DNA from 2 places in the Ornithinibacillus liuyingii genome. Region 2 is predicted to be linked to the other one. Evidence: a T-box and tRNA genes for the amino acid it is inferred to sense, from the RefSeq annotation. Region 2 holds a T-box; the other holds one or more tRNA genes.
What was found. A T-box is a leader RNA that pairs with one kind of tRNA and senses whether it is charged. The one in region 2 lies ahead of argS (arginine--tRNA ligase), so its partner is inferred to be a tRNA-Arg.
Positions count from the first base shown of each region.

Region 1: it has a tRNA-Arg gene. The T-box ahead of argS (arginine--tRNA ligase) is inferred to sense a tRNA for this amino acid. The anticodon was not compared.

Region 1 is NZ_JBPWOS010000020.1:23,374-33,918, forward strand. Features, by position in the region: gene aroC (chorismate synthase) at 1-1,143, shown strand, start outside; gene hisC (histidinol-phosphate transaminase) at 1,165-2,256, shown strand; gene ACSKT4_RS18920 (prephenate dehydrogenase) at 2,275-3,378, shown strand; gene aroA (3-phosphoshikimate 1-carboxyvinyltransferase) at 3,390-4,682, shown strand; partial or broken gene ACSKT4_RS18930 (calcium/proton exchanger) at 4,785-5,159, opposite strand; gene ACSKT4_RS18935 (hypothetical protein) at 5,250-6,521, opposite strand; gene ACSKT4_RS18940 (helix-turn-helix transcriptional regulator) at 6,720-7,256, shown strand; gene ACSKT4_RS18945 (ABC transporter ATP-binding protein) at 7,326-8,036, shown strand; gene ACSKT4_RS18950 (ABC transporter permease) at 8,029-8,733, shown strand; gene ACSKT4_RS18955 (hypothetical protein) at 8,858-9,007, shown strand; tRNA gene ACSKT4_RS18960 (tRNA-Arg) at 9,308-9,381, opposite strand; tRNA gene ACSKT4_RS18965 (tRNA-Ile) at 9,446-9,519, opposite strand; tRNA gene ACSKT4_RS18970 (tRNA-Gly) at 9,529-9,602, opposite strand; tRNA gene ACSKT4_RS18975 (tRNA-Phe) at 9,773-9,848, opposite strand; tRNA gene ACSKT4_RS18980 (tRNA-Ser) at 9,926-10,018, opposite strand; tRNA gene ACSKT4_RS18985 (tRNA-Ala) at 10,100-10,172, opposite strand; tRNA gene ACSKT4_RS18990 (tRNA-Leu) at 10,208-10,293, opposite strand; tRNA gene ACSKT4_RS18995 (tRNA-Gly) at 10,301-10,375, opposite strand; tRNA gene ACSKT4_RS19000 (tRNA-Lys) at 10,400-10,472, opposite strand.
Region 2 is NZ_JBPWOS010000001.1:36,192-46,736, reverse strand. Features, by position in the region: gene trhA (PAQR family membrane homeostasis protein TrhA) at 1-151, opposite strand, end outside; gene argS (arginine--tRNA ligase) at 274-1,956, opposite strand; T-box leader at 2,000-2,226, opposite strand; gene ACSKT4_RS00270 (ATP-binding protein) at 2,383-3,654, shown strand; gene ACSKT4_RS00265 (hypothetical protein) at 3,743-3,976, shown strand; gene ACSKT4_RS00260 (hypothetical protein) at 3,951-4,427, opposite strand; gene ACSKT4_RS00255 (cell wall hydrolase) at 4,735-5,325, shown strand; gene ACSKT4_RS00250 (RNA polymerase sigma factor) at 5,460-6,410, opposite strand; gene ACSKT4_RS00245 (DMT family transporter) at 6,596-6,907, opposite strand; gene ACSKT4_RS00240 (DMT family transporter) at 6,907-7,248, opposite strand; gene ACSKT4_RS00235 (TetR/AcrR family transcriptional regulator) at 7,391-7,981, opposite strand; gene ACSKT4_RS00230 (CBO0543 family protein) at 8,206-8,673, shown strand; gene ACSKT4_RS00225 (OsmC family protein) at 8,914-9,339, opposite strand; gene ACSKT4_RS00220 (nucleotidyltransferase domain-containing protein) at 9,445-10,227, shown strand; gene ACSKT4_RS00215 (SLAP domain-containing protein) at 10,360-10,545, shown strand, end outside.

The DNA of each region.
Region 1 (10,545 bases), on a different contig from region 2:
GGACCACAGCTAACTACCATTATTGAAGGGCTACCTGCCGGAATGGAGCTAACTGCCAGTGATATTAACCGTGAGCTAGCAAATCGACAAAAAGGCTATGGCCGTGGAAAAAGAATGCAAATTGAAAAAGATCAGGTGACAATTGCAGGTGGAGTTCGGCATGGATATACACTCGGCTCCCCCCTTGCACTAGTCGTGGAGAATAACGACTGGAAACACTGGACGGACGTAATGGGAATCGAACTCATTGAAGAAGAAGAGGCAAGTGGCATTAGACGTAAAGTCACTCGCCCTCGCCCAGGCCATGCGGATCTAGTTGGCGGGATTAAATATGGTCATCGCGACATGCGTAATGTACTAGAACGCTCATCTGCCCGTGAAACTACGGTTCGAGTCGCAGCAGGAGCCGTTGCGAAAAAGCTCCTCTATCTCCTTGGCATCGACATAACAGCCCATGTCATTGAAATCGGCGGAATCCAAGCAAAAGATCGGGATTTCCATGATATTACCGATTTGAAGCAACGCACAGAGATTTCCCCAGTGCGCTGTTTTGATCAAACTAAAGAACAGCAAATGATGAAAGCAATTGATGTAGCAAAGAAAAATGGGGATTCCATCGGGGGAGTCATAGAAATAGTAGTCGAAGGAATGCCACCAGGGGTTGGCAGCTATGTACATTACGACCGGAAGCTCGATTCCAAGCTAGCAGCAGCCATTGTCAGTATCAACGCATTTAAAGGGGTAGAATTTGGTTTAGGATTTGAGATGGCTAGAAAGCCTGGCAGTCAGGTGCATGATGAAATTCTTTGGAATGAAGAAACCGGCTATGTTCGAAACACGAATCGATTAGGTGGTTTTGAAGGTGGAATGTCGACTGGAATGCCTATTGTTGTCAGAGGCGTTATGAAGCCAATCCCTACCTTATACAAGCCGCTTCAAAGTGTTGATATCGAGACAAAAGAACCGTTTACAGCAAGTATTGAACGATCTGATAGCTGTGCTGTTCCTGCCGCAAGTGTTGTTGCCGAAGCAGTAGTGGCCTGGGAACTTGCTGCAGCTATTACCGAGCAATTTACTAGTGATCGTATGGATGCATTAAAACAAGCTGTGGCAGAACAGCGGAACTATGCCAAAACATTTTAACCTACCTTAGGAGGACTCGTCATGAAATGGAAAAAGCAAATTCTACCGTTACGCGCATATCAACCCGGTAAGTCCATTGAATCGGTGAAAAAACAGTACCACCTTGAAGAAATCATCAAACTAGCTTCCAATGAAAACCCGTATGGCTATTCACCAAGTGTCGATCAAGCATTACTAAATGGGGATTCATCCTATACCTTTTACCCAGATGGAAGCGCAGCGAACTTAAAAACGACACTAGCCTCCCATTTACATGTAGAGGAAAATCAACTCCTCATTACGAACGGTACCGATGAATTAATTCAAATCATTTCACGTGCCATGCTAGAGCCTGGAAAGAATACGGTGATGGCTGCTTGCACCTTTCCACAGTATAAGCATGCCGCTATTATTGAAGGTGCCGAAGTACGTGAAGTGGAGCTAGTCAATGGATTCCATGATTTGAATACGATGCTCACTAAAATGGATGATCAAACCGCAATTGTGTGGCTGTGTAATCCGAATAACCCAACTGGGACATATATCCCGGAAGAAGAAATTCGCCGATTTTTAATACAGGTTCCAAGCGATGTTTTAGTTGTCCTCGATGAAGCATATCAGGAATATGTGACCGAGTCATCTAACTCCCTTTCACTTACACAACAATTTTCGAACTTGATTATCATGCGAACTTTTTCTAAGATTTACGGTCTTGCAAGCTTTCGGATTGGATACGGTATTTCCACTAGCACTACTATTCAGTGCTTAGAGCCTGTACGTCTTCCGTTCAACACAAACGTCTTAGGTCAACTTGCAGCAACAACCGCTCTCTCAGACCAGGATTTCGTACAATCTTGCCGAGCGCATAATACAGCTGAGTTACAACAGTATTATGGCTTTTGCGAGGAACATAGTCTACCTTACTTTCCTTCACAAGGGAATTTCATCTTAATTAACGTAAAACGAGATGCTGATGAAGTGGCGGAATATTTATTAACCAAAGGACTTATTGTACGTTCTGGGAAATCATTAGGATTTCCAACCTCCGTCCGCATCACCATTGGCAAAAAAGAGCAAAACGAGAAGGTAAGAAATGCATTACAAGAACTAATTACCGAAAAAGTTAGGCCATAAACAACAGGAGGTATTGGCATGCATGGTAAAATATTAATTGTAGGACTAGGGCTAATTGGTGGATCTTTAGCCCTTGCAATAAAAAAACAGCATCCAGAAGCACGAATCTATGGTTATGATGTAAATACTAATGAACTAACTACAGCTAAGTCGCTACATGTAATTGACGAAGAAGCTACTTCTCTACGTGAAGGTGCAGAAATAGCGGACGTCATCATCCTGTCTACTCCTGTTTTACAAATGGAGAAAGTAATGAAGCAATTGTCACAGATCGAATTAAAGAATGATGTCATCATAACCGATACTGGTAGTACGAAGATTGGCATAATGAAACTTGCAGAACAGCTATGGCATGATACCAACGTAACCTTCATCGGCGGACATCCGATGGCAGGCTCACATAAATCCGGGGTAGAAAGCGCTAAGGATCACCTATTCGAAAATGCCTATTACGTTCTCACCCCTTATAACCATTCTCTCACTCGAGTAGATGAGCTAAAGCAATGGCTCCGTGGAACGAATGCAAAATTCCTAGTAGTAGACACAGAAGAACATGACTATGTTACCGGCGTTATCAGCCACCTACCACATATTATTGCATCTGGTTTGGTTAATCTCGCCAGAAAAGAGGATGAAAGAAACCCTCTGATTAAAATGCTAGCCGCTGGAGGTTTTCGAGATATTACACGAATCGCATCCAGTAATCCACAGATGTGGAAGGATATTGTATTTCATAATCGCAGCAATTTATTAAGATTATTAAACAAGTGGACAGAGGAAATCGAGAAGTTCCAGCAAGTGTTAGAAAGAGGCGATGACCTAGCCATTTCTCACTTCTTTGCAGATGCAAAGGAATACCGTGATTCTCTTCCAGTTCGTTCTAAAGGCGCCATCCCTGCGTATTATGATTTATATGTTGATGTCCTTGATGTCCCTGGAGCCATTGCAAAAGTCACGACATTACTTGCTGAGCATGGGATAAGCATTACGAACCTGCACATTATGGAAAATAGAAAGGGACTGCTTGGTGTTTTACAAATTAACTTTTCAAAGCATGACGACCGCAGTAAAGCACAAACGCTCCTAACCTATCATAACTATAAAACCTATGAAACGGCCTAAGGAGGATAAACATGACAAGAAAAAAATTAAGCAAATTGGAACACGGTCTTTCTGGAACTATTCATATACCAGGAGATAAATCCATCTCCCATAGAGCGATTATGTTTGGCGCATTAGCGAAGGGTAAAACAAGTGTAACAGGCTTCCTTCCTGGTGAAGACTGCTTAAATACGATTTCCTGTTTTAGACAACTAGGTGTTGATATTGTCCAGAATGGAACCCAAGTAGAAATTAACGGGCTCGGAATCGAACACCTACAGGAACCGAAGGAAGTACTCGATGTCGGAAACTCTGGTACTACCATTCGACTTCTGTCCGGAATTCTTGCAGGACTTGGATTTTATTCCTGTATCCAAGGGGATGCATCCATTGCCAAAAGACCGATGAAGCGAATAGTCGACCCACTACGTTTAATGGGAGCAAATATTGACGGTAGACAAGGTGGAATGTATACACCACTAACCGTACGAGGACAAAATTTACATGGGATTCAATATGAATTACCAGTCGCCAGTGCCCAAGTAAAATCCGCCATATTACTAGCTGGATTATTAGCGGACGGAACGACAACCGTTATCGAACCCGAACGTACACGTGATCATACGGAAAGAATGCTGCATGCATTCGGAGTATCCATAAACAGGTCAGGAAATAACGTATCGATTGAGGGGAAACAACACTTAACTGCGACTAGCATCGAAGTCCCAGGTGATATCTCATCTGCTGCATTCTTTTTAGTGGCTGGAGCCATTGTTCCTCAAAGTCAGATTACCTTACACCATGTCGGAATCAATCCTACCCGAACTGGAATCATCGATGTCCTGTTGAACATGGGTGCCACCTTAACTACTTTAAATCAAAACGAAGAAGCAATGGAGCCATACGCAGACATACAAGTGAAAGCCTCCTCCCTACACGGAGTAGAAATCGGCGGAGAAATTATCCCTAGACTAATTGATGAAATTCCGATTATCGCCCTAGCTGCTACACAAGCAGAAGGAACCACTGTCATTAAAGATGCCGCAGAACTCAAGGTAAAGGAAACAAATCGCATTGACATCGTAGCACAAGAACTGAGTAAGATGGGAGCACATATTGAAACAACAGAAGATGGCATGATCATTCATGGTAACACTAAACTGAAAGGTGCCATTGTAAATAGCCACGGGGATCACCGAATTGGAATGATGTTAGCAATTGCCAGTACGATTGCAGAGGGAGAGACTATCCTGGAAAACAGTGAGGCGATAGATGTTTCTTATCCTGGGTTTTTTGGGAGTCTAAGTGAACTAGCGGGACACTAAACTCTGTCCCTCCTGCTATGAATCCATACGGGTTAATATAGAATGGGGCAAAGCTCCTTTCCTTATAGAAAGGAGACTAAAGTCCCTTTCTCCATTCATCTTCTATAAAAAATACACCCCAATGCCCATAACCAAATAAGCAGGGAGTAAAATAGCTCCTTCAAACCAATTTATATCACCATCATTGGTTATTACAATTGTTAAGTACCGCTTTACCATACTAATTAATTCTGGCCAGGTAAATACAAGTGGCATGAATGTAGGAAATAGTAGCGATAGTAGCACAAGGACAGGTAAAACAAACATTTCGACTTGTAGTGTATATCCTATCGCAATTTCTACGGCTACATCCATGTTATTTTAATTTGCTATTACTTACGTGGAAGCATGTTCTGCAGCCTTCCTAACAATCGCTACCATGATAATACCAATAAATAATTCAAACCACCCAAATGATTCTCCAACAATGTCGAATGTCCCACGTTAGATTATCCGCACTCGAGAAGTATTATTTTTAGATAACAAGGCGATTCATTTTTACTGATTACTTGATTTAATAACGAATGTTTACCTAGGAATGTTCACTGCGTCCCACACCACCTGTAGTTCCTCCCTTAATGGGATAATTTCCTCCTTTACCAACACCCTTAAATCCTTTTCTTGCCCTCGTTCAATATAACTTTGTGCCTGGTAAAGACTATTAAATAAATATTCTGTAGCCATCAAGATTTGATAATATTCAGCTACTGTTTCTTTAACATCAGGAGGCAAAGTATGTCTTAGAATATTTACCCTTCCATTAACTTTATTGTATAACAACTTAGCATCATCTTGATTACCTTCTTTATAGACACCATTCTCATACATAATAATAAGCTCTTCAGATTCAGCCAGAAGACTTTCTAGTTGTCGTTTAATCTTTCCCCAGAATATTTCTTTATCTATATTCACTTCATATTCTGGTTCGTTTTCGGAATCCTCCCTTGCTGAATACTTGTTTATTCTAATCTCTGGAACAACAAATCCCCTTAATAAGTGTGATTGCTCCGAGTATATGTCACATAATCCATCCTCACAAGACGTAACAAGTACTTCATTTCCTAAAATGTTGGTTAGATCTACATTTCCTGCAATCAAGTTTAACGCATTATCCGATGTTAAATTATCCCGCTTATCTAGCTTGTCCTTTTCATCATATTCTTTCCATTTTTCAGCATCTCTTTTTGATGTGAATAGCTCAAGCGTAATATCTTCCAAATCATAATATTTCCCGTTCATGATTTCATATTTCTCTTCCTCAACGGGATTTATTAGCTCCTCATACGATAAGGTATTGCTAACGATTGGAAACAAGTAATATTCCCAATGTGTCCTACATTCATGAAATTTGTAATACCCTTTTTCTGTATCCTTTGACATATACCAACATTGCTCTGGAGCATTATAAAACACGTCCTGTACAGGCACTTCCGATGTATTGAAATAGCTTAGATCTGGTTTAACCTCAATCCAAGATTGATTGGCATTATCATCATATCTTGATTGTAAATCGTAAATAAGAGCTCCTTGTGGCTCATACTTTATGATTCTAATATTGCTTTCATTGTCTTCTCCGTTTCCACCAGCAGTTTCAATAAATTCTTCCAGTAGCTCTACATTTCGTAAAGCATTATGCTTAAATACCACATCTGTTTCACTCGGAATATATTCTTCCGGCTCCGTATCTAAATCTTCTTTGGATAAATCATCATTATTTCCTGATTCCTTTGTTGTACATCCAGCTAAGATAACAACTAGTGCGATGATAACGATGAATCTATATTTCATTAATTTTCTCATTTTCCACCCTCATATTTAATGATTGTTAAATACATTCTAGCATTTAACTTAATATAATTGAAAAAGAACATTGCATATTCCTCTCTATACTTCTTCTCCCTGACTTACACCACTTTATTACTTACCTATTGACAATCCAGCCATTACCTATTATATTTACTTATATATTCAACGTTGAATAATCAAAGGAGTATTACTGTGACAAAATTATTAGTATTAGCTATGCTTAGTATCCAGCCAATGTCTGGTTATGAAATTAAATCTATGCTTGAACTAAACGATTCCCCAAGATGGGCTGGTGTTTTGCCCGGTTCCATCTACAATGCTCTTAAAAAGCTTGAAAAAGAGGGATACATTGAAATAGCCAGTATCGAAAGCAATGGACATCGGCAAAAGGCTATTTATAAAATCACCGCAAGTGGTGAAGCATTTCAAAGAGAGTTAGCACTAGAATGCCTTGGAAACGCCAAGGTCTATTATCCGACTGATTTATATTCCGGAATATCATTGGCTGATCAACTACCTAAAGAAGAAGCAATTGATCACTTAACTAAGAATAAAGAAAAATTATTGCTTGAATCACAAGCTGTAAAAACAGGTTTAAAAGCAAAAGAAAAAGCTCTACAGGGTGAAATTCCCCCATTAACTCGTATTGTATTTGAGCATATGTTTGAAATGATTGAATCACAGCTTCGGCTTATCGAAGCTACTATTTCCATCATAAAGCAGAAATAACAAAGCCACTAGCAATGGCTTTGATTTTTACCCACATAGTCAAAGTTGAATATACAAAGGAGAATGTGTATGGAATTGATCAAATTTATCAATGTTGAAAAGAGCTTTAAAGGTAGAAAAGTAATCAGTGGATTGAATTTTTCAATTCACGCAAATGAAGTCGTTGCATTACTCGGGGCCAATGGGTCCGGGAAAACGACTACGATTCGAATGCTATTAGGTATCAGCAAACCAGATAGTGGAAGAATCACGAGATGGACAAAAGACTTTAACCAAAAGGTAGGGGCTCAGTTACAAACAACACCATTTTTTGAAGGCCTAAGTGTCATAAATAACTTAAAGCTTTTCAATACCTTTTATCAATCTAAGATTACTACTGAAAAGATGGAACGAATATTAAGAGACTACAATCTATTGGATGTAAAGAACACATTGGCTTCTAAGCTTTCCTTAGGTCAACAAAAACGGTTAGCCATTAGTATTACAACCTTACATGACCCTGATTTTGTTATTTTAGATGAACCCTCTGCCGGTCTAGATCCTAGTGGACAACGCGAGGTACAAAACATGATTCGCCACCTAAAGTCGAAAGGGAAAAGTGTCTTATTTTCTTCTCATGATATGTTGGAAGTTCGCAATTTGGCTGACCGCATCTTCATTATGGGAAAAGGAAGATTGTTAGTAGAAGGAAAACCTGAAACATTACTTAATAAATACAACGTTGGGGATTTTGAAGAGCTATTTAATCATCTCATGAAAAAGGAGGAATATTATGTTTAATATAATTGGAATTTCGCTTAGTAAGGATATTAAAGATTACTATCTCTTATTCTGGTCTATTTTTCTACCAATTGGTATATTTACTACCTTGTCTCTTTTGGCTATCAATGTTAATGGCAATTTATTGTTCGGCATTTTAACATTAAGTATCTTTTTTTATTGCTGTACAACGAATAGCTTTGCCATCTTTGCTCAAAGAAAGCGTGGGGTTTATGAATTATTGACCATTACACCATTCTCTTTATGGAAATATCTTAGCAGCATTACCATTAGCCAAACAATTATTGCCTGTACCGTTTCAAATATTTTATTGATAATCGAAAATGGTATATTTGATTTAACCTTATCGGTATTACAGATTCTATTATTTCTTCCATTTTTCTTTGTCGGTTCAGCCTTATTCACGCTAATTGGATTCTGCCTTTCTAGCTTTCCCAAAAACGAAGGGCAATTAAGTATCACGACTAATTTGGTCATGATTCCACTTTTTTTATGTAGTAGCGTGTTTTTCAATCTCGACAATTCTCCTAAGTGGGTACAATGGATTAGTTGGATTAATCCTGTAGAATGGCTACAATCTGGTTATCGCTCCATTTTAGAAAATCATGTTTCTATTTACTTCTTATCAATTGCCATTCTGTTCGCTTTTTTATTACTTTTTCTTTTCCTTTCTAAAATGACGTTTCGAGTCCAATAGTTTTTAACTACGAAATGCAAACATAGCTCGCCTTTTATCACAACGAATACTCTTATATAGTTTTAAAAAAAGCTCTGATTCCTATATACTAATAAGTAATAAATCAGAACTATAGGAGGTTGCGATGGAAAGAATAATTGATAATAATCGTGAAGCACATGAATGGTTACTGATTGCTGTTACAATATGCTCTCTACTTACGTTTAAAAAGATACGGAGATTAGAGCGTTATAAAAAGAAACTAGAACGTAACTTTAAATACTTTGACTTATAGAATAAAATAGCGGGGGAAAAGAGATTAAGGCTCTCTTTACCCTTTTTTTATTCTAATGGATAGCTAAGCCTCGGTTGAATATTAGAGGAATTTAGTTGTTGCTTGTGTTGGAGTGGTTCTTCTCAAAGTTAGATTTTTTATATAGATGTGTTATTTATGAAGATATGGTGATGAGGTTCAATAATTGGGGATATTGTATTCATTGAGTAAGGGAACTTATGTTAGGAGATTGAATAAAAACACAGAGAAAAGGAAGGACTTCATAATATGCAAGACCTTCCTAGTGTGTACCTTTATCAACGCGCCCTAGAGGATTCGAACCTCTGACCCACAGCTTAGAAGGCTGTTGCTCTATCCTGCTGAGCTAAGGGCGCAAAATATATCAACATGCAATTGTATGGAATCTGTATAAGTTGATCGATCAATTTACTTGCCTAATGGGCCTGAGTGGACTCGAACCACCGACCTCACGCTTATCAGGCGTGCGCTCTAACCAGCTGAGCTACAGGCCCATAAATTAATGGAGCGGGTGAAGGGAATCGAACCCTCGACATCAGCTTGGAAGGCTGGAGTTTTACCATTAAACTACACCCGCATAAAATTAGATTGGTTTATTATAACAGCTTACGAACGGTCATGCCCCTGCGTCTACAAGCATATTCAAGGAAGTTTATTCCTCGGGGCAACTCGTAGTGGATTCGGTGGATGTATCGCTCGTGGCTGGAGTTTTACCAAACTACACCCGCAATATCCCGAAATCTAAAATGGTGGCTCGGGACGGAATCGAACCGCCGACACACGGATTTTCAGTCCGTTGCTCTACCGACTGAGCTACCGAGCCAATTAATATAAGTTATACTCTACTCAAGCATCTGAACAAGATTACACATATTCAATAGTAACATCTAACATATTTTATGGAGGAGGTAGAGGGATTCGAACCCCCGCGCGGTTTGACCCGCCTGTCGGTTTTCAAGACCGATCCCTTCAGCCAGACTTGGGTATACCTCCATCAAATTGTAGTAATTCATCTAAAATTACAATCTACCAATCTGTTGTTCTAGTACTGAAGTAATAAATCAGATGGTAAAGTGGAGCCTAGCGGGATCGAACCGCTGACCTCCTGCGTGCAAGGCAGGCGCTCTCCCAGCTGAGCTAAGGCCCCATATCATAATAATTATATTAGTTAAGAGTTAATGATGCCGAGGACCGGAATCGAACCGGTACGGTAGTCACCTACCGCAGGATTTTAAGTCCTGTGCGTCTGCCAGTTCCGCCACCCCGGCATTATATTGGAGCGGAAGACGGGATTCGAACCCGCGACCCCCACCTTGGCAAGGTGGTGTTCTACCACTGAACTACTTCCGCTCGATATAAAACTATTTGATATGATGAGCCATGAAGGATTCGAACCTTCGACCCTCTGATTAAAAGTCAGATGCTCTACCGACTGAGCTAATGGCTCATGTTATTTAAATTATACTTAGTTAACTTGAGCGTTCTTCAAGGTGGACCCCAGCATCTTCTTGCCTATTCTA
Region 2 (10,545 bases):
TAGTAAAGCTAACTACATGTAAAGCAGTTCCATTCAATGCAGCGAATACGATAAGTAATACTAACCCAGCAATACTAAGTACAACCCCTATGCCATGTGTTATCGCATTAGCGATTTCCTCACCCTTCGAAAAGGTATGTGTTTCTGCCAATCCCATCATCCTTTACTTCATTATGATTCGTTAACATTAATCCAGTATGACTAAATAAAACAATTTTAATAACTCTTCGTACTGCAAAACTGTTAATCCATATACTTCATTATAGCATGAAGTTACATTTCTTCTGGAGCTTTAATTCCCAATAAACGTAAACCTTCTTTTAAAACAATGTTAACAGCATATACTAATGAAAGTCTTGCTTGTTTATGTGGCTCATCTAATATTTTGACAACCGCGTAATACTTATTAAAGGATTTGGAGATATCCAGTAAGATTTTTGCAATTTGTGATGGATCATAATCATCCAATGCTCTCGTAATGGTTTGTGGAAAATCCATAAGTAGCTTAATAATCGGCCATGCTTCTGGATCTATAAATGTACTCCCATCATTCGATTGCTCTACATACTTCCCCTTCCTCAATAAAGATGCTGCACGTGCATGTGTATATTGAACATATGGTCCTGTTTCCCCTTCAAAACGCAGCATATCTTCTAATGAGAACTCAATATCATGTAAACGAAAGTTCTTTAAATCATGGAATATAATTGCCCCTACCCCGACTTGTTTCGCTACCTCTTCTTTATTTGATAAATTAGGATTCTTTTCTTCAATATTACGTAAAGCTAATTGTATCGCTTCTTCAATAACCTCTTCTAATAAAACTAGTTTCCCTTTTCTGGTAGACATTTTCTTTCCTTCTTTTAATATCATACCAAACGGAATATGTGCCATTCCTTTTTGCCAGTAATATCCCATTTTTTCTAGTACTGCAAACAGCTGTTTGAAGTGTAGTGTCTGTTCATAACCTACTACATATAACGACTTTGTAAACTGGTAAGTCTCCTGACGATAGATAGCTGCTGCTAGATCACGGGTAGCATATAATGTCGTTCCATCACTTTTTTTAATAAGGCTAGGGGGGAACCCTTCTAATTCCACTACATAAGCACCTTGTGACTCTACTAATAAACCTTTAGCGGATAATCGCTTAACTACTTTCTCCATTTTATCATTATAGAACGCTTCTCCATCAAAGGAATCAAATGATATTCCTAGTTGAGTGTATATTTTCATAAATTCTTTTAGTGACTCATCACGGAACCACTGCCATAATTGAATGGTTTCCTCATCCCCATGCTCCAGTTTCTTAAATGCTGCTCGACCTAATTCATTTAAGGAAGGGTCCTTCTCCGCCTCTTCATGGAATTTCACATATAGTGCTAGTAATTCTTTTATCGGACTTTTTCGTACCTTCTCTTCTATCCCCCATTTCTTATAAGCTACGATAAGCTTACCAAATTGTGTTCCCCAGTCACCAAGATGATTAAGACGAATAACCTGGTAACCACTCTTCTCCGCAATAAGGGATAATGCATTCCCAATAACCGTTGATCTCAAGTGTCCCATTGAAAATGGTTTAGCAATATTTGGCGAAGAAAAATCAATCGTGAGCGTTTTATTGTTACCAATCATTTCATCACCATAATGGTTTTTCTTTTCTAGAATTGATTTGATAGTCTGTGATGCTACCTTTTCCTTCTGTAAGAAGACATTAATATATCCACCGACTGATTCTACTTTTTCAAATAATGGTGAATCAAACTTTTCTGCTAGCTCTGCTGAAATGATAGTCGGAGATTTCGCGAAATGTTTGGCTAGCTCAAAACAAGGGAAAGCAAAGTCTCCATGGGACTCATACTTTGGTTTTTCAATCATCTTTAAAACAGTTTCATACGGAATTATTCCCTCTACTAATTTGGTTACTTGTTCTGCAAACGCTTGTTTAAATATCATGTCTTTTCCTCCTATATAAAAAAGCTCTCGCCTCTTATGAATTTTAAGAGGCGAGAGCTATCATGATCCCGCGGTACCACTCCATTTGTTTTTAACATCATTAAAAACCACTTAAGTATTGTTAACGAGGTTCTCCCCCGGCCATCCCTACTATTATTTCAGGTAAGCATCTCCAAAGTCCGGTTCATTGTCTGTGCAAGCACTAGGCTCCCACCAAACCCTAGCTCGCTAAGCCTCACAAACAACTACTCTCTTTTTCATCGATTTTCACTAATAATTGAAAACATTATAACAGATTAAGCTAATCATTGTCACGAACATTTTATCTAATGCAAAACTCGAAATTACCTTACTAATTTTGTTAGTAAAAATAATGGCACTATAGTATAATTTTACCATAACTAAAACGATAGAAAGGATTTGTCAATGAAAAAAATTAACACACTAATACATTATTTGGATGAGCATAGTAAAGAAAATACGAATTATTTTACATACGCAAGTGTAATTAATAAGATAATTGATTATCTAACTGAACATAAAGGTGACGGCTTTATGCTTTATAATACGGATTCTGAGAGATTTGCCGACTCCAGTGATGTTATTCAAGAAATTCTTCTTCGCCATCCAAATGATATTGAAATCATTGCACATGTTTATGATTCTGTTGGATTATCTGACTTAGTTATGAAGGAAAGAGGCAAACATACAGTCAGGTACTCTACATTAAATAATATTTTTTACTTTTCACAGTTTGAAGTTGCACTAGTAACCATTCCAATCTACACATTCCATCATCCATATAATGAGAACTTATTATTTGCCAAAAGTGATGACCAAATTCTAGAATTTGTTTCTTATTTTGAAAATATGGAAAAGAATTATATGTTAAATGGAATTACAATTTATACCGATACAGAAGATGGCCTTATCCGTTCTAAGGAAAAAATTACACATCAAATTGATCGAGAGGATGTTTTATTAGAGGAGAGTCTTAAATCCGATATATTCCGCTCAATTGATGAATTTTTCCTCAATAGTGGCCAATTCTTTAAACAATATAACATACCTTATAAAAGAGGCATTTTATTATATGGTAGTCCAGGAAATGGAAAGACAACTTTAGTGAAATCCATCGCTGGAAGTGTGTCAGCTCCAATAGTGTATTGGCAAATTACCGAATACACCTCGAGTTATTCCATAAGAGAAATTTTCTCTAAAGTGTTAAGGCTTGCACCTATGGTTCTCGTAATTGAGGATATCGATTCTATGCCAACTGAAGCTCGTTCGGTCTTTTTGAATACATTAGATGGAGCAACGACTAAGGAAGGTATATTTTTAATCGGAACAACTAACTACCCTGAAAAAATAGACCCTGCATTAATTAATCGTGCTGGACGCTTCGACCGGGCATATGAAATAAAGCAACCAGATGAGGTACTAAGAAGGGAGTACATTGTAAATAAAAAAGGAATTGGCGAATTTCTTACTAATTCCGCTATCGAAGAATTAGTACAAAAGACAAAAGGTCTGTCTATTTCACAACTAAATGAAATTTATATGTCGATTGCCTTAGAATCGCATTATAATAATCATGTAAACATTGATAAAATTATCAATGATTTACAAGAAAATACTAGGAAAGCACAAAAACAAGATTGGATATCAGAGCCAAGCACGGGCCGAGTTGGTTTTTAGTAGGAAGGATAAAAGCTTTCTACTTTTTTATTTCTTATTTGTATTATTTCCTATATAATTTACTTACTACTGAATTAGGAGTGATAATATGGGTAAGTCAAAAGCATTAAAAAAACGCGAAAAGCAAATTCGCGAAGGAAGACTGAATCCAGAAATTAACCGCAGCCCTTTTGTGCATCTTGATTTAAGAACAAGAAAAACAAAGACAAAAAAAGACTACTTATACCGCACCAAACACAAGAACCGAAATCCAAAGCAATGGGAAAACGGTTCTTTTTATTTTATTTTAAATACTGTTAAAGGAGGATGTGAATCCATATAAGAAAAAAAAGAACCATACCTGTATATAAGTGAAAAAATCTAAGTTGAATTGTTGGTTTAAACAAGCGTAACCATCCAGTTAAAACTTGAATAGCCAAGATAGCCAATGCGATCAATCCGACAACCATTTTAGTATGCTGTAATGAAAATCCGTAACGAGAAATAACCAAGAAGGCATGGATTGATAACAAACCAAATGCAATATTTCCTGTCCATCGATGGATTGTGACTACTCGTTTAGAAATATTCGCTAGCCTTATTTTTGTCCTTCTACTTTGGACATTTCGAATCGTTTTAAACACAGCATGTCTTGTCCAATTATAGAGGATGAGAATAGCCCCTATTATCCCGAACCAAATATGTACCCCTACCTTAGGGTATGAATAGTGGCCAAGTACTTTCCATACCACTACCACAAAAAATATGCTATTTACTAGAAACCATTTACTCACGATATATTTTCCTTCCTTAGAAAAAACTCATAGACGTCTATTAGCATAGCAAACTTTGTCCCCACCTTGCATAACTGACGAACAACGTCATCATTCTGAAATAACTGTAATGTTCCTGCCTTCTAATGGTAAACATACCACTTTTTAGGACCATTACACATTAGGCAAATAATTCCACTAGTGTCGCAATACCTTTTCCCTTCTAACTTTAACCATTCATAAATACGATTACCATTTTTTACTACTGAAAAATGATGTTACATCTAGTAATCTCGTAGATAGCCAATACAACTAGGAGGTTCACATGATGAATAAACTGAAAAAGCTTCTAATTACAGCAACTTTATCGCTCTCTATAATAGCAGTTCCTACACTAGCTGGTGCTACTCCATACACGGTTCAAAAAGGTGATTCCTATTGGTCTATTGCCCAAAAATATGGTACCACTGTAGCCAATCTGCAAATAGCAAACAATCAATCTGGTAATCAATTATTCATTGGCGACACCATTCAAGTACCGGATACAATATCTCAGGCTGACAAACAACTGATGGCCAAGCTAGTTCATGCAGAGGCAAAGGGTGAGCCATATGCAGGAAAAGTAGCAGTAGCAACTGTTATTTTGAACCGTGTTGACCATCAGGAATTTCCGAACACAATAAGAGATGTAATCTATGAGCGTTCTGCTGGCGGCCATTATGCATTTACCCCAGTTCAAAACGGTCAGATTAACACAACCTACACATCAGAGGACATGAAAGCAGTAAATGAAGCTATCGCATTCCGTGGACAAGGTAATGGTTCTATTTATTTTTACAATCCTAAAACATCTACCAGTAATTGGATTACAACCCGCGAAACTACGATAACAATAGGTAACCATCGTTTTGCAAAATAGACAAAATCAGGTATTCTGTGATATCTTCCTTCACAAATACCTGATTTTATCATATGGACAAACCACTACTAAATTTCCACCTTAATCCTTTAATAACGTAATGACCTTCCTCAATATCTGTTACCAAATCAACACTATTTTTTCTCCCATCCTATTGGGAACTTTTCTAATTGTGGTTCCATACCAAGTTCCTTTGCTGCTGCCACAATAAATTCTTTTCTGAAATAATAACTACGATGATAAACAATCGTATCATTTTCTATTTCATGATATTGAATGTCATGAATGAAGGGCCCATTATCATCCTCTACAATCTTTACAATAACCCGTTTTCCCCATAACCAATGCTCCTCTGCTCTGTATGGTGGTAAACCATGTAGCATAGAACCTTTTCGCATCGTATCCTTATTGAACTCTTGAAACCCTAAGGATGCTTCGTGATGCAAATCATCACTTACTAATTTAAACATTGCTTTTAAATCACCGTTATTTAAGGCGTTAATATAAGCGCTAATAACTGGATTGTGTTTCATAACTTGATTTTTATTCTTTTCATCACCTTTTGTTGAAAAGTCTTCCTTCCTTAATCTAGCTTCCATTCTTCTTATAGCGGAGTATATAGCACCCTTTGTTGTCTTGACGATACTAGCTACTTCTTCCGCTTTGAATTTAAATACTTTTACAAGTAAAAATACCGCAACCTGTCTAGGAGTAAATAAGTTTACTAAATAATTTAATGCGGCCTCTATCTCTAGGTTATCCGAAAATTCTTCGCTTGGATCTGCTACGTCCTCCAATGTCCCGACAATTCGCTTTTCTCTACGACATTGATCTATCCACGTATTAGTTGCCATTCTAAATAAATAGGATTTAGGATTTTCTGGATGCCACACCTGATAAAATCCACCAAATGCTTTAATCAATGTCTCCTGAAATAAATCCTCTCCATCCCAAGGAGAGCCAGTTATATACCGGCAATAATTCCATAAATCCTCCCGAAAGCTAAGAATAAGTTCACTAAACTCCTCTCTTAATTCTCTTGATTTTTTCGTAAATTGTAATGTTTGTTCTTCTATTGAAGACATCTCATCCCCCCTATTCATTATTTCAACGAATAACAAGCAAAAAATTATACTAGGCGAACCAATAAAATTTACATACACAGAAAATGGTTCAATAGTCTCCCATACAATTAGGATTATACTGCAAAAAAGATGCCTGTCACATCTCATATTCATTCTGAACATGGGATATGACAGGCATCCTTTTTCTAAAGGACTTTTAAACCCGTAACACCGATAATAATCGCCAATAAGCTTACGATTCGTATCAAGCTTTTAGATTCTCCAAAGAAAAGCATATTCATTAAAACGACGCCTCCCGTTCCAACACCAGTCCAAGTTGCATAAGCAATACTGGTAGGAAGATAGTTAAATGAAGCATAAATGAATGCGAAAGAGAGACCAAGACCACCTGCATAAAGAACTGCATTGGCGACATTTCTTTTTTGACTGAATCGATTCAATCCCCAAACACCAATTAACTCATTAACTGCAGCTAATATAATATATATCCAGCCCATTATTCTAGCACTCCCTTCGTATCTTTTTTATCATCCGATAATTTTAAGCCTATGACCCCTGCAATAATGAGAAGAATAAAGAAGACTTTAGATATACTAATCTGTTCCTCAAAGATGAAAATGTCCATCAAAAATGTTCCAACCGTCCCAAATCCTGCAAAAATTGCATAAACCGTGCCTGTGGGTAGTCCCTCACAAGCTTTTGCCAAAAAGTGTAAATCTAATAGTATAAATGCAACAATCAATGTCCAATGCCACCAAGTCGATGCCGTATTAAACCCATAAATCCAAACCAACTCAGATAAGCTCGTTAATCCAACATAAATCCAAGATTTATTCATTTTAACACTCTCCATCATCCCGTGACTGACATTCAGTCATTTTTTCTTTAAAAGAAAATTCCCTTCATAAAAAAGGAAATAATCTATAAGCTTTCCATAAAACCATCAACTAGCATCATTCTAATTAGTGGCATATTGGCATTTAATTGTTCTGTTCAATCTTTACTCCTAGACCATACATAGAAAACTCCCACACTTCTTTTTTCTTAATTGCTTCCATATCCTTATCCCCGTGAGAATAAAGAAATGTTTGCTCAGCAGCAGATTCTATAAGATCGATAAGTAATACCGCCGTTTGGTCCGGATCTAAATTTTGACGTAAGGTTCCTGCCTCTTTTGCTTCTCCAAGAAATCTACTCATCCAGGAATAGTATTGTGAATATAGTGCTTCCCACTCTTGTAGATAGTCCGTCGAAGCTAAACCAGCATATACGAGTGCGAATATTTGTCGATATTCTTTCGTAACGGAAAAGGCAACATCAATTACATCTTTCATTTGCTCAGAGAAAGGATCATTTTTATTCACCTTTTTAATAATTTCACTCAGCGTTTTTTCCACCATAACTTCTGCAATAGATGGGACAACAGATAATTTGGAAGAAAAATAAATGTAGAAGGTGCCTTGGGCAATACCGGCTTTTTTAACAATATCGGATACTTTGGTTTTTTCTAATCCTTTTTCTGTAAAAACGTCCATTGCTGCATGTATAATTCGCTCTTTCTTATTATCCATTGACTTCCTCCACGAAAAATGACTGATTGTCATTCATTATACAGTAATTTTCAAAAAAGTCAATACGAGTAGCGTGTAAAGGGCGGTTTTTCGTTTGACAAACTTTTTAAATCGGAATGTGATGATTTAAATCTCCGTTACGGTCATTAACTATTATATGGATATAAGTATAATTATGCTCTATCGAATCACAATAACATTAACTTCAACTAAGGAGTTCAAACATGTTATTTATCATTACTTCTATCATTATTGCTCTAGCAATATTCATTCTGATGCCTAAAAAAATTTCCTATATCGAAATGTATACGGTATCTTTGTTTTCCATCGTTTTTCAATTATTAACTGATATCCTGTTGGAATTCAAATATAACCTATATGGTTATTTTAATGAGGGGGTAGATTATCGTACATTATGGATTGTTTTTGGTATATATCCTTTATTTACGATGATATTCCTTAATTATTTTCCATATGATAAACGGCATATAGTAAAAGTAGGTTATATCATAGCATGGACGATTTTTGCACTTATATACGAATATATAAGTGTACAAGTAGGAACGTTTTATTATAATTCTTGGAAGCTCCTGTATTCTGCGCTAACTTATCCTATTGTATATTTGGTTATCTATTATAATTTTATCATTATTCGTAAATTAATACGGTTATATAAAGAAAAAAACGTATAAACAGAATAAACACATCGAATGCTAAAGAGCTCCGGATGTACATTAGATTCCTCACTTTAGGATAGTATTGGACCCTCTCACGGAATCAACTAGCTACCTAAAACAAATTATCGCCCTCGATGACTTTCTATTCCTGTTACGGGGCGAAACCATACCAAATATATCCGGAGCACCCTAGATCTATAAACACTAGTACAGATGATTCATTGCTTGAAACAGTTGGTCCCAACCAACGAATATTTATATAATTTTCTCTCCTTGTACACCATTAATAGAATAACTAACCGTGATTTCTGCACTTAAGGAATGAGACACCGAACAATATTTATCTTTTGATAATTCTATTGCTCTTATTACTTTATCCTCAGGAAGATCACCTTCCAGTGAATAGTGAATATTTACTTTAGTAAATTTTTTCGGATGCTCCTCTGCACGGTCTCCCGTAACATTCATTTGAAAGGAAGTTGGATTTAATCGCATTTTATTCAAAATGGAAATAATATCAATTCCTGTACACCCAGCAACAGCGCTTAATAATAACTCAGTTGGCCTTGGACCTTTATTTTCTCCACCGACAGTTTCTGCAGCATCCATTTGAATCTCGTGACCAGATGGAGTAAATCCTGTGAAGGACATTTTATCATTCCATTTAATGTTCATTTCCATAGTAAACCCTCCATTAATTAAAATATCTTCTAACTTAGTTTGCCTAGTTTCTACTATATTTACAACCATTTTGATTGTACCAATTTCTTAGATGGAGGATTAAATATGCAAGAAAAAATATGGACACTACTGAAACAGCTAGAAGAAGAGCACCAAATAAAAACCATATATGCATGCGAAGGAGGAAGTCGTGCATGGGGAATAGAGTCAGAAATGAGTGATTATGATGTCCGCTTTATATATGTCCATCCAACTAACTACTACTTAAGTATTGACCCAATTGGAACTGGAAAGAAACTTGATGTCTTGGAGGGAAAAGTACATAATATAGAATTGAGTGGTTGGGAGCTTACAAAGGCATTAAGACTGATTCGCAAATCAAACCCTACTCTCTACGAATGGATATATTCTCCAATTCGTTACTTTCAATTTTATCCCACCATTAATCCCGTTAGAGATATTTTACCTTTAGCTTTTAATCCAAAATCTTGTATTCTACATTACTTTAATATGGCAAGAAAAAATTATTCTAAAGCAAACAAAGAAACCGAAGTGAATATAAAGAACCTCCTGAATATAGTACGCCCCATACTTGCCATGAAATGGATAGAGAAGTATCAAGTCTTCCCTCCTGTTAACTTTCAACAACTAGTTGATGAGTTCATTATAGAGGATGACATAAAAATCCTGATACAGACATTGCTAAACAATAAAAGGCAAGGCAATTTAGATGAAACGTTACAAACTACGGCTATCCTACAATTCACACAAAATGAAATGAGCCGAATAGAATCAACAAAAGCATCTTTAAATGTTAATCGTATAGATGTAACCGAGCGATTAAACCAAATTTTTCGAGAAACATTAAACGAACTGGAATATAAATAATATTGTTCAGTATGAAAACTAAACTACCTTTCTTCTTTTCAAACTTCATCCTTTTCTATAAGATAAATGAATAAGGTTATGATCAAGCAAATTACCCTGGATGAATATACCGATAAAAAGGAGAATAAATAGATGCAGACACTTCAATATGAGTCAGCGTGGAACAAAACAATTTCTCAACAGGACAGAACCTTAGTTGAGGAAACCTTTAAAAAAGCAGCATTGACAGCCGATCCAATTCAGTTCACACCCTTAAGGATTGATTGGAATTATAAAAGAGAATTACTTGTCATCGTAATTGTGCATAATACTACAGAA